2 regions of the Selenomonas sp. oral taxon 920 genome follow, and region 1 is predicted to be linked to the other one. Evidence: riboswitches for the same ligand, from Rfam matches in the RefSeq annotation. Region 1 holds a riboswitch; the other holds the start of a gene.
The links. A riboswitch is a leader RNA that binds a small molecule or an ion and turns the genes downstream of it on or off. The one in region 1 is predicted to bind cobalamin.

Region 1 (4,810 bases):
TTTATGAAACACCGCCGTGGGGAAAGACCGATCAGCCGTCGTTTCTCAATGCGGCGGCGTGCATTTCGTTTGACGGAACGCCGCATGAACTGCTCAGGGTGCTGCAGCGGATCGAGCACGATCTCGGCCGCGTGCGCCATGAACACTGGGGGGCACGGACGATTGACCTCGATATTCTGTATGTTGAGGATGTGGTGCTTTCGGATAAGGCGCTGACACTGCCGCATCCTTATCTCACAGCGCGTGCCTTTGTGCTCGTGCCGCTTGCGGAGATTGCGCCTGATTTACTCGTACAAGGGAAGCGTATTGTGCAGTGGCTCGCTGAAGCAGATCGGGACGGCATTGCACGTGCGCCCGAACTCTCCGCGCCGTATCCGCTCGAACTCATCGCTGCCTGTGATGAAGGAGGCGGCATTGGGCGAAACGGCGGTTTGCTCACATACTGTGCCGAGGATATGGCACATTTTCGTCGGACGACGATGGGCGGGATTGTCATTATGGGGCGGCGCACAATGGAGAGCCTGTCCGCACAGCAACCGCTTGCAGGGCGGGAGAATATTGTACTCTCGCGGACATTGGCGCATGCCGAAGGATTTCATATCGTGCGTGATCTTACGCAGATGTGGGCGCTGCTCGGCGTGCTGACGCAGGATGCGCTGCGTACGATCTTCACCATCGGCGGCGCGGCATGCTATCGTCTGTTTCTGCCATATGTCCGACGAGCCTACATAACGCGTCTCACGGGCACCTATGCGGCGGATGTATTTCTGCCGGCGCTCGATGGCTTTACTTTGACAGAGCGTCGGCGCGGAGAAGACTGTATCTTTGAAATCTACGAGAGAGTTTAGTATGGCAAAGGAAATTTTCAAGAACGATTGGCAGGAACTGCTTGCGGATGAGATGGCACAGCCGTATTATCGGGAACTGCGCGCCTTTCTCATCGAAGAGTATCGAACGAAGCGCATCTACCCCGATATGTTCGCAATCTTCAACGCGATGCACTATACGAGCTTTGCGGATACGAAGGTTGTCATCCTCGGACAGGATCCGTACCACGGCGACGGACAGGCCCATGGGCTCTCGTTCTCCGTGCAGGTCGGCATCGACCCGCCGCCGTCACTGCTCAATATCTACAAGGAGATGCAGGATGATCTCGGGATCATACCGCCTGCGCACGGCTGTCTTATTCCTTGGGCGAAGCAGGGCGTGCTGCTCCTCAACACAGTGCTGACCGTTCGTGCTCATGCGGCAGCGTCTCATCAGGGACACGGCTGGGAGCGGTTCACAGATCATATCATTCGGCTGCTCGGCGCACGCGAGCGTCCGCTCGCCTTTATCCTTTGGGGAAGCCCCGCACGGCGCAAGCGCAGCCTTATCACGAATCCGCGCCATCTCATCATCGAGTCGCCGCATCCGAGCCCGCTCTCGGCACATCGCGGCTTCTTCGGCAGCCGCCCGTTCTCACGCGTCAACGATTTTCTCACGGCGGCAGGCGAGAAACCAATCGAGTGGCAGCTGCCGCCGGCAAGTGAGATTGAGGCGTAGCTTTTAAAACGCATTCTAAGGAGAACTATATGAAAATAATGATATCACTGCGCAATATCTGTGTACTCGGACTGCTTGCTTGTCTCGGCGGCTGCGGCGCACCTGCCGAGACCTCGGCAGAGATGCCGCATGAAATCGTACAGCAGAATGTCCCTGTGCATGGACAGAAGGAAATCTATCTTGCAGGTGGCTGCTTCTGGGGGACGGAACTCTATGTCAGTCTGATCCACGGAGTTATTTCCGCAGAGAGCGGCTATGCGAACGGCCGCACATCGCACCCCTCATACCGTGAGGTATGCAGCGGGAGCGGTCATGCAGAGACGGTGCACATTGTCTACGATCCGCAGATTGTTTCTCTCGACGAGATACTGACGGCTTTTTACGATTCTATCGACCCGACAGCGATGGACCGGCAGGGCAATGACATCGGACGGCAGTATCGCTCCGGAATCTACTATGTGCCGAATGCGGACGGCAGTGAGAGTGCCGATGCGGCTGTGATCCGTGCCTCGCTCGATGCACTGCAGAAGAGGATCGGCAAGACGGTCGCCGTTGAGATGGGGCCGATTGTGAACTTCTATCGCGCGGAGGAGGATCATCAGAAATACCTTGAGAAGAATCCGAATGGATACTGCCATATCTCGCCTGCGCTCATTGCAAGAATGCGTGAAAAGTACGAGGCGGCAGAACGTGCAGAGGTGTCAAACGTGACACGCACTTACGAAAAACCATCGGATGCCGAACTCAAGGCGCGCCTGACGGGGATGCAGTACGCTGTCACGCAGGAGAAGGCGACGGAGCCGCCCTTCCGCAACGAGTACGATCACGAATTCCGCGAAGGCATCTACTGTGATATCACGACGGGTGAACCGCTTTTCATCTCCGCAGATAAGTATGATTCAGGATGCGGCTGGCCGGCGTTCTCGCGCCCGATCGACAGCGCTCTGATTGCCGAGCATGAGGATCGCTCGCACGGCATGGTGCGTACCGAGGTTACGGCGGCGAACAGCGGCGCGCATCTTGGGCACGTCTTTAACGATGGTCCTGCTGCAGCAGGGGGACTGCGTTACTGCATCAACAGTGCCTCCCTCCGCTTTATCCCGAAAGAGGATATGGAACGCGAGGGCTATGGGGACTATCTCTATCTGTTGGAGAAATAGTGTCATAGGAAAAGAATGGATAATTAAAGAATTATTCACTCTTTTCTTGACATGGCTTTGAATCAATGTTATCTTTACGATACGTGAAAAATTCATAGAGATTGGATTGGGTATCGTAAGATTTAATAGAGAATCCGGTATATGCCGGAGCGGTCACGCCACTGTAACAGGGAGTGATTCTGCACGCTGAACATTCAGCAGTCACTGGAGATGATATGTTTCTGGGAAGACGCAGAAGAGCGATGAACTGGAGCCAGGAGAACTGCCCAATCGACAATCACCGTTTGACCTGCGAGTGATGGGGATGGAGATTCAGACCGTTCTATTGTGTGTAAATTAAGCCCTTTTCTGCTTTAGCAGGAGGGGCTTTTTACTTGCCCTTATGCCTTAAGGTATTCCAAAATATGAACATGGTGCATGGAGAGCACGAAAGAGAAAGGTGATACAGGATTATGACAAAAGAGAAGAAGTGGACACTGGCGGTACTTGCGGCATTTGCCGGAGCGAGCTTTGTCGGGACGGCGTACGCTGCGGAGCAGGCGTCTACGGAACAAACGGAGACGCACGCGTTGAGTGATACCGTTGTAACGGCACAGCGACGTGAGAAGCGCGATCTCGATACGCCTGCAACGACGACGATCATCACAGCGAAGGAAATCGAGAAGGCAGGCTATCGCAACGTATTCGAGGCAATCGACCAGCAGATCGGCTCAACGAGTACATCGTACGGCGAAGCGGAGCAGGACATTCCGGACAAGCTCCAGCTCAATATGAATGTGATCTATACGGCGGGTAAAGATGACGTAGTGTCACTCGGCATTTACAACCTGCTGAACCGTGAAAACTACTCCAACCGCTACGGCAATCTCGACCTCGGGCGCAATTTCCGCCTGACCTATACGCATGCGTTCTAATGTGCAGCTCTGTGCATTTCTTCTGCTTCTCTCTCTCGCCGGCATGATTGCCGGCTGTGCGGGGGAGCGGAAGAATGCGTCAGAGCAATCTGTGTTTTATCGAGGGACGGATGATATGGGCATGGAGGTTGTCCTGCACGAGAAGCCGCAGCGCGTCGTCTCGCTTGGTCTTGCGACGGATGAGATTCTTCTTGCCATTGCGCCGCCCGAGCAGATTGCTGCACTTACCTCGTATTCGGATGACCCCGGACTATCCGCCATGACCGAGGAGGCAAAGGCGGTCTCGGTCAAACTCAAGGACAAGAGCCCCGAGCGCGTGCTCGCACTGCATCCCGACCTCGTCCTCACAACGGACGGCGTATCAAAGGAGGAGGTGGAGAGTCTGCGCGACCTCGGGCTGACGGTCTATGCTTCACGGACACCGAAGCGCATCGAGGGAGTTTTTACCCGCATCGAGGAGATCGGCAGGCTGACTGGGCAGGAGGAGAACGCCGCTGCACTAATTGCTGAAAAGCGTGCCCGTCTCGCCGATGTCGAGCGCCGCGTCGGGGACATCCCTGAGGCGGAGCGGCCGATCATTGTGGCTTTTGCGTTCAGCGGCGTATTCGGGCAGAAGGACGGCCTCTTTGACGATATGTGCCGCCATGCGTCTCTGCGCAACGGCGCCGCGCTCGTCGGACTGACGGCGGATACGCCCGTCTCGATGGAGCAGATTGTTGCGCTCGATCCGGATGTATTCCTCCTGCCGACATGGAGTGCGGAGGGGGAAAAGACGGAGGACTTTCGCCAAAAGCTCCGCAATGATCCTCTGTTCATGCATGTCAAGGCGGTGCGGGAGAATCATTTCTACACCGTGCCCGATACCTATCGTTACAGCGCGGGGCAGAACGCGATTGAGTGCGTCTATGAACTCGCACGTGCGGTCTACCCCGAGCGCTTTGCAGATGTGAAGTAAAGGAGACTGTGATGCCGCTGCGGATGTTGGTGCTGAGTCTCACGGGAGACTGCAATCTTGCGTGCCGCTACTGCTATGCATCCGGTCAAGACCGGAGCATGATGACATGGGAGACAGCGCGGCGTGCGATCGATCTCGCAGCGACGGGGGGAGCTCCCTTTATCCTTCAGTTCTCGGGTGGAGAGCCTCTGCTCGCCCTGCCACTCCTGCGGCAGATCGCGGACTACGTTCGCACC
Region 2 (4,810 bases), 850 kb from region 1:
GTCGTCTTCCCTGCACCGTTCGGACCGAGCAGTCCAAACACCTCACCGTGACGGACGGAGAGGGAGATCCCTGCAACTGCCGTTTTCCACGTCTTTTCCTTTGCCGCATTCGTATGCGGAAATTTCTTGACGAGATCCTCCATCTCAATCATCATCGGTTCCATCAATCTCAATCCGCCCGAAACTGGATGCCCGCCACCAAACGCGCCTTCTCCATCACCGCCATCACCGTCCGCGAGGTTCGGAGCCCCTCCTCCACACGCAGATAGTCCTTGCGTTCAAAGATCTCCCGTATTGCCTCGAACTCGTGCACCATACGATGTTCATACTTGTTCAGCGCATACGTCTTCGGCTCCTTGCCGCGCAGTCCGACTGTAAAGGATGTGAGTTCGTTCGGTGTACCGTCCGCACGAATCCACCCCGACTCCCCCTGAATCAGGAAGAAGGACGGGCTCGAACTGTCCTTTGCCGCCGCCGCCGTTGCAACAAAGCCATCATAGCGCAGCGTCAGCACTCCCGAGGTATCAATCCCGTTGAAGCCGATATTCGCGGTGTAGGAGGCGGACTGCGGACGCCCGAAGAGCGCGACGATGAGCGCAAGGTTGTAGACATTCAGGTCATAAAGTGCCCCGCCCGAAAGCACAGGATCAAACGCCGGCGCCACGTCGCGCGCGAGATAGCGCTCGTAGCGGCTCGAGTACTGCGAGAAATTTGCCTGCACGAGGCGAATGAGTCCGAGCTGCGGGAGCGCGGACAAGATCCCGAGATAGTTTGGCAGGAAGAGCGGTGTCACTGCCTCGAACAGATAGCACCCTGCTGCACGCGCACGCGCGATCAGCTCCTCCGCCTCTGCGAGCGTCGAGGTAAAGGGTTTTTCCACGATGACGTGCCAGCCCGCCTCAATCGCCGCACGTGCATACGAGAAATGCGCGCTGTTCACAATGCCGAGGTAGACAACGTCCGCCTCATGTGCCGCAAGCATTGCCTCGTAGTCCGTCACCGTCTGCGGGACACCGAACTCACGCGCCAATGCCTCCGCTTTCTCCCGACTGTGCGGGCGCGCACAGATTGTTTTCACCTCGACATTTCCCACCTGACGCAGGGCAATGAGTGCCTCCCGCGCAATCATTCCCGTACCGACAATCGCTATCTTCATCGATCAGTTCTCCTTGTTATGCGGAATCCGCTGTCTCCACACGGCAAACATCGTACTCTATTATAACAGGGTACGCATACAAAGAAAAGGGGCTGCTGCGGAAGTGAAACACTTCCGCAGCAACCCCTTCACCGCAGTCTGCGTAAAACGCCGATCTTACTTCATGATTTTGAGATGATCTGCGTCTGCATCCTTGTTCCCCTGCAGAGCATCCCACGCATCATTCGCGCGCTCTACAAATGCAGCCCGAATATTCTTGTTCTCGCCGAGACCGTGCAGATAGGTATTCACCTTAAAGCCCTTGCTCTCAAGAATACTCTTGTGCGAATCCGAATCTTTGCCCGCCATATCGTTGTGTGCATGATCGCCCGCAACCATCATAATCGGCATGAGCGTTACTGTCTTGACATTCGCATTGTTGAGCTTCGGAACGACATCCTCGAGACTCGGCCACCCCTCAACCGTGTAGACGTAGACATTCTTATATCCGAGCGCATCGAGCTTCGCCTGAATCACGGAATAGTAAGCATTGGAAACGTGCGGTGTGCCGTGTGCCATGAGGAGGAGAGCCTCATCCTTGCCAAGCTTCGGGAACTGGCTGGAGACGGCCTTGATGAACTCCGCAACGTCATCCGACTGCTCTTCCTGCCCCTGCCAGTACATAAGCGATGTCCCGCAGGTCATCGTCTTGAACTGTTCTTTATACTCATTGAACACGGCCTTGACATAGGAGTACTCCATGCCCGGGATGACATCAAGCGAGACGAGAGCCACACGCGAGTAGCCGTCTGCCTTGAGTTGTGTCAGCGCCTCCTCGGGGGTCGGATACTTCTTTCCCTCATTCTTTTCGATACGGTCGATGATAATGTGGGAGGTGAATGCCGTCACAACCTTCACACCCGGATGGGCCGCCTGAATGTCACGCACGGTTGCCTCAATCGTCTTTTCACGCGTCTCCTTGAACGTCGTGCCGAAGCTCGCCACGACGATGGCATCCTTGTTCGTGTAGTTCCGCATCTGCGGATTATCATACTTCAGGACACCGATCTCAGACGCCTCCATGAGTGCCGGTGTTGCCGTCTTCACCTCGGGGTTCAGCTCATACGCGGCCTCCGCAGGGCTGTAGGAAAAGCCCAGAACAGCTGAGCAGGCAAGGGATGCGACCAGCATTTTCTTCCAATTCTTCATCCGAATTCCTCCCAAAAAATATAAATTAAAGGCTTTCCTGCAAGAGCAAGAAAGCCTCGTGAAATCATCTCCACGAATCCCCTTCCTGTCACTCGCAGGTATGTGCCTACGGCACACGGTGGATTGTCAGACAGGCAGTTCTCCTGGCTCGGTTCATCACTCCCCTGCGCCTTCCCGGAAGGTCTGTCTTCCAGTGGCTTCCTTGCAGGTTCGCTCCCCTCACAGTGGCGGGACCGCGCCGGCTCCCCCGGCTTCTCTATTAAGCATGTGCCATACAGCACTGCACCTGTCTCCCGTTCATTCAGTTATGCAACAATATGTCACAGCTATTAGAATACATCGTTATGTGTAAATTGTCAATCGGTGCACCGACTTATTTTGACGTGTCCTCTTCCACACGGGAACGCCAACGCCCCTTCTCTGCCGTCGAGGGCTCTGCTGTCTCTTCGACAAATGCGGAAACGGCATCATAGTTCGCGCGGACACCGGACTCCGTGTTCCGATAGGTCACGGCATTCGCCTTTTTCACGCCGATCGCATCCGCCTCCTCCACCGCGTCGATGTTCGCACCGAGGTAGACAAAGTCCCAGCCCGCCTTTTCCTGCTTGTCCGAAATCAGCTGTTTGACCTTCGGCTTAGTGAACTCCGTGCTCGCGTTCTCCATTCCATCCGTGATGATGACGAAGATCACCTTTGTTCCCTCGCGCTCCGAGACGCCCCTCTGCTCCATTCGCAGGATCGTCGCCCCCACGGCATCGAGCAGTGCCGTCGTACCGCCTACCTCGTACTCCTTCGCCATCAGTGGTTTTACGAAATGAATATCCTTGCGCTCGTAGAGCATATCCACCTCATCGTTAAAGAGAACCGTCGTCACACGCACGGGAACGGCGAGTGCTTTCTGTTTCTCGATCATGGCATTAAAGCCGCCAATCGTGTCGGACTCCAGCCCCGACATCGATCCACTCTTATCGAGGATCAGCACAAGCTCGATGCGCTCCGGCTTCTCGGCAGACAGCGGCATCTCCTTTGCCGTCTCCGCCGCGCCGACTGCTGCAAATGCCATGCACAGCAGACAGGCAAGGACAGCAGAATAAATTTTCTTCCACATAGTATGCGACCTCCTTTGCAGTTAGAACATTGAAACAACTTTCTCTGTCCACATCTTATCAGGTTCAAAAGATTATTTCAATCAGGCAAAGGTTAGATGCCAAAACGATATATTGCTGTCTTTGTTTACCTCACCTATTTCAAAAGCATCCACTTTTTCTTTAGTGTTTTCGCAAGTCCTCTGCCAAAGCAAAAATCATCGTACGCTTAAACTTTTCTCCACCGAAAACAAAAAATCCATACGCCGAATGTGACGTACGGATTCTCCTCGATGTGAAATTCCAAGCCGTATTTTCTCCCGTCGTATTTCCCTATTCCTCCTCCGACGTACGTGTTCCACGATTGATTGTTGTAAGTCCGCGGTAAACGGTACCGATATCGAGATCGTCGCCGCGCGACTCCATGTATTTCTCCAGTTTGCGCTTCACACGCTGAAGTGCATTGTCGATGGATTTCACCTGACGGTGCAGATCGACGGCGATCTCCTGATAGGATTTGCCGTCGAGATAGCTCATGAGTACGCGCCATTCAAGGTCGCTCAGGATCTCCTCCATTTTCTGTTCGATGTCAATGAATTCCTCGTGGCTGATCACAAGCTCCTCGGGATCGCTGATGCGTGCGCCCGAGAGCACATCGAGCAGCGTACGGTCGGAGTCCTCGTCATAGATGGGCTTGTTCAGTGATACATAGGAGTTCAGAGGAATGTGCTTCTGCCGCGTCGCCGTCTTGATCGCCGTGATAATCTGGCGCGTAACACAGAGCTCGGCAAACGCACGGAAGGACGATAATTTATCCTCGCGGTAGTCGCGAATCGCCTTGAAGAAGCCGATCATGCCCTCCTGTACGATGTCCTCACGATCTGCACCAATCAGGAAATAGGAACGCGCTTTGGAGCGCACGAAATTACGGTACTTGTTGATGAGATAGTCGAGCGCCTCATCGCCCTCGGCAGTGCGGATGTACGCAAGCAGTTCCTCATCACTGCAGCCGTCATAGATGCTGTTTTCTGCGGCAGTGTCCTCAAGCTCCTCGTCCTCAGCATCGAGTTCGACAGGCTCCAGGTCATCCGGAACCGCCTGCTCCTCATCCAACATGGACTTTTGCTTATCGCCGTAAAAAATCATACGATTGCTCCGTCACTTTCAAAGGATCCTTCCTAATCAGCACTCATGCAAATGATCCGGTACCAATATTATACCTCGATTACAGATTTTCCGTCAAGATACAAAAAGAGAGCCGCCCTGCACACGGCTCTCTCCATATGGTGTCACAGGCGCTCGCGAATGACAACCTTTTCTTCTTCATCCGTATCCCGAAGCATCACGGACACATCCTCCAGTGCGGCGGTCGGGACGTTCT

Region 2: another riboswitch for cobalamin. It lies ahead of BCS37_RS08030 (sirohydrochlorin cobaltochelatase); the one in region 1 lies ahead of BCS37_RS12360 (TonB-dependent receptor).

Annotation. Positions count from the first base shown of each region.
Region 1 is NZ_CP017042.1:828,259-833,068, forward strand. It holds gene folK (2-amino-4-hydroxy-6-hydroxymethyldihydropteridine diphosphokinase) at 1-848, shown strand, start outside; gene BCS37_RS03850 (uracil-DNA glycosylase) at 850-1,545, shown strand; gene msrB (peptide-methionine (R)-S-oxide reductase MsrB) at 1,575-2,705, shown strand; cobalamin riboswitch at 2,797-2,989, shown strand; gene BCS37_RS12360 (TonB-dependent receptor) at 3,158-3,619, shown strand; gene BCS37_RS03865 (ABC transporter substrate-binding protein) at 3,609-4,574, shown strand; gene BCS37_RS03870 (radical SAM/SPASM domain-containing protein) at 4,586-4,810, shown strand, end outside.
Region 2 is NZ_CP017042.1:1,675,995-1,680,804, forward strand. It holds gene BCS37_RS08020 (ABC transporter ATP-binding protein) at 1-164, opposite strand, end outside; gene BCS37_RS08025 (Gfo/Idh/MocA family protein) at 170-1,156, opposite strand; gene BCS37_RS08030 (sirohydrochlorin cobaltochelatase) at 1,313-2,344, opposite strand; cobalamin riboswitch at 2,461-2,649, opposite strand; gene BCS37_RS08035 (vWA domain-containing protein) at 2,718-3,452, opposite strand; gene sigH (RNA polymerase sporulation sigma factor SigH) at 3,763-4,575, opposite strand; gene pyrR (bifunctional pyr operon transcriptional regulator/uracil phosphoribosyltransferase PyrR) at 4,719-4,810, opposite strand, start outside.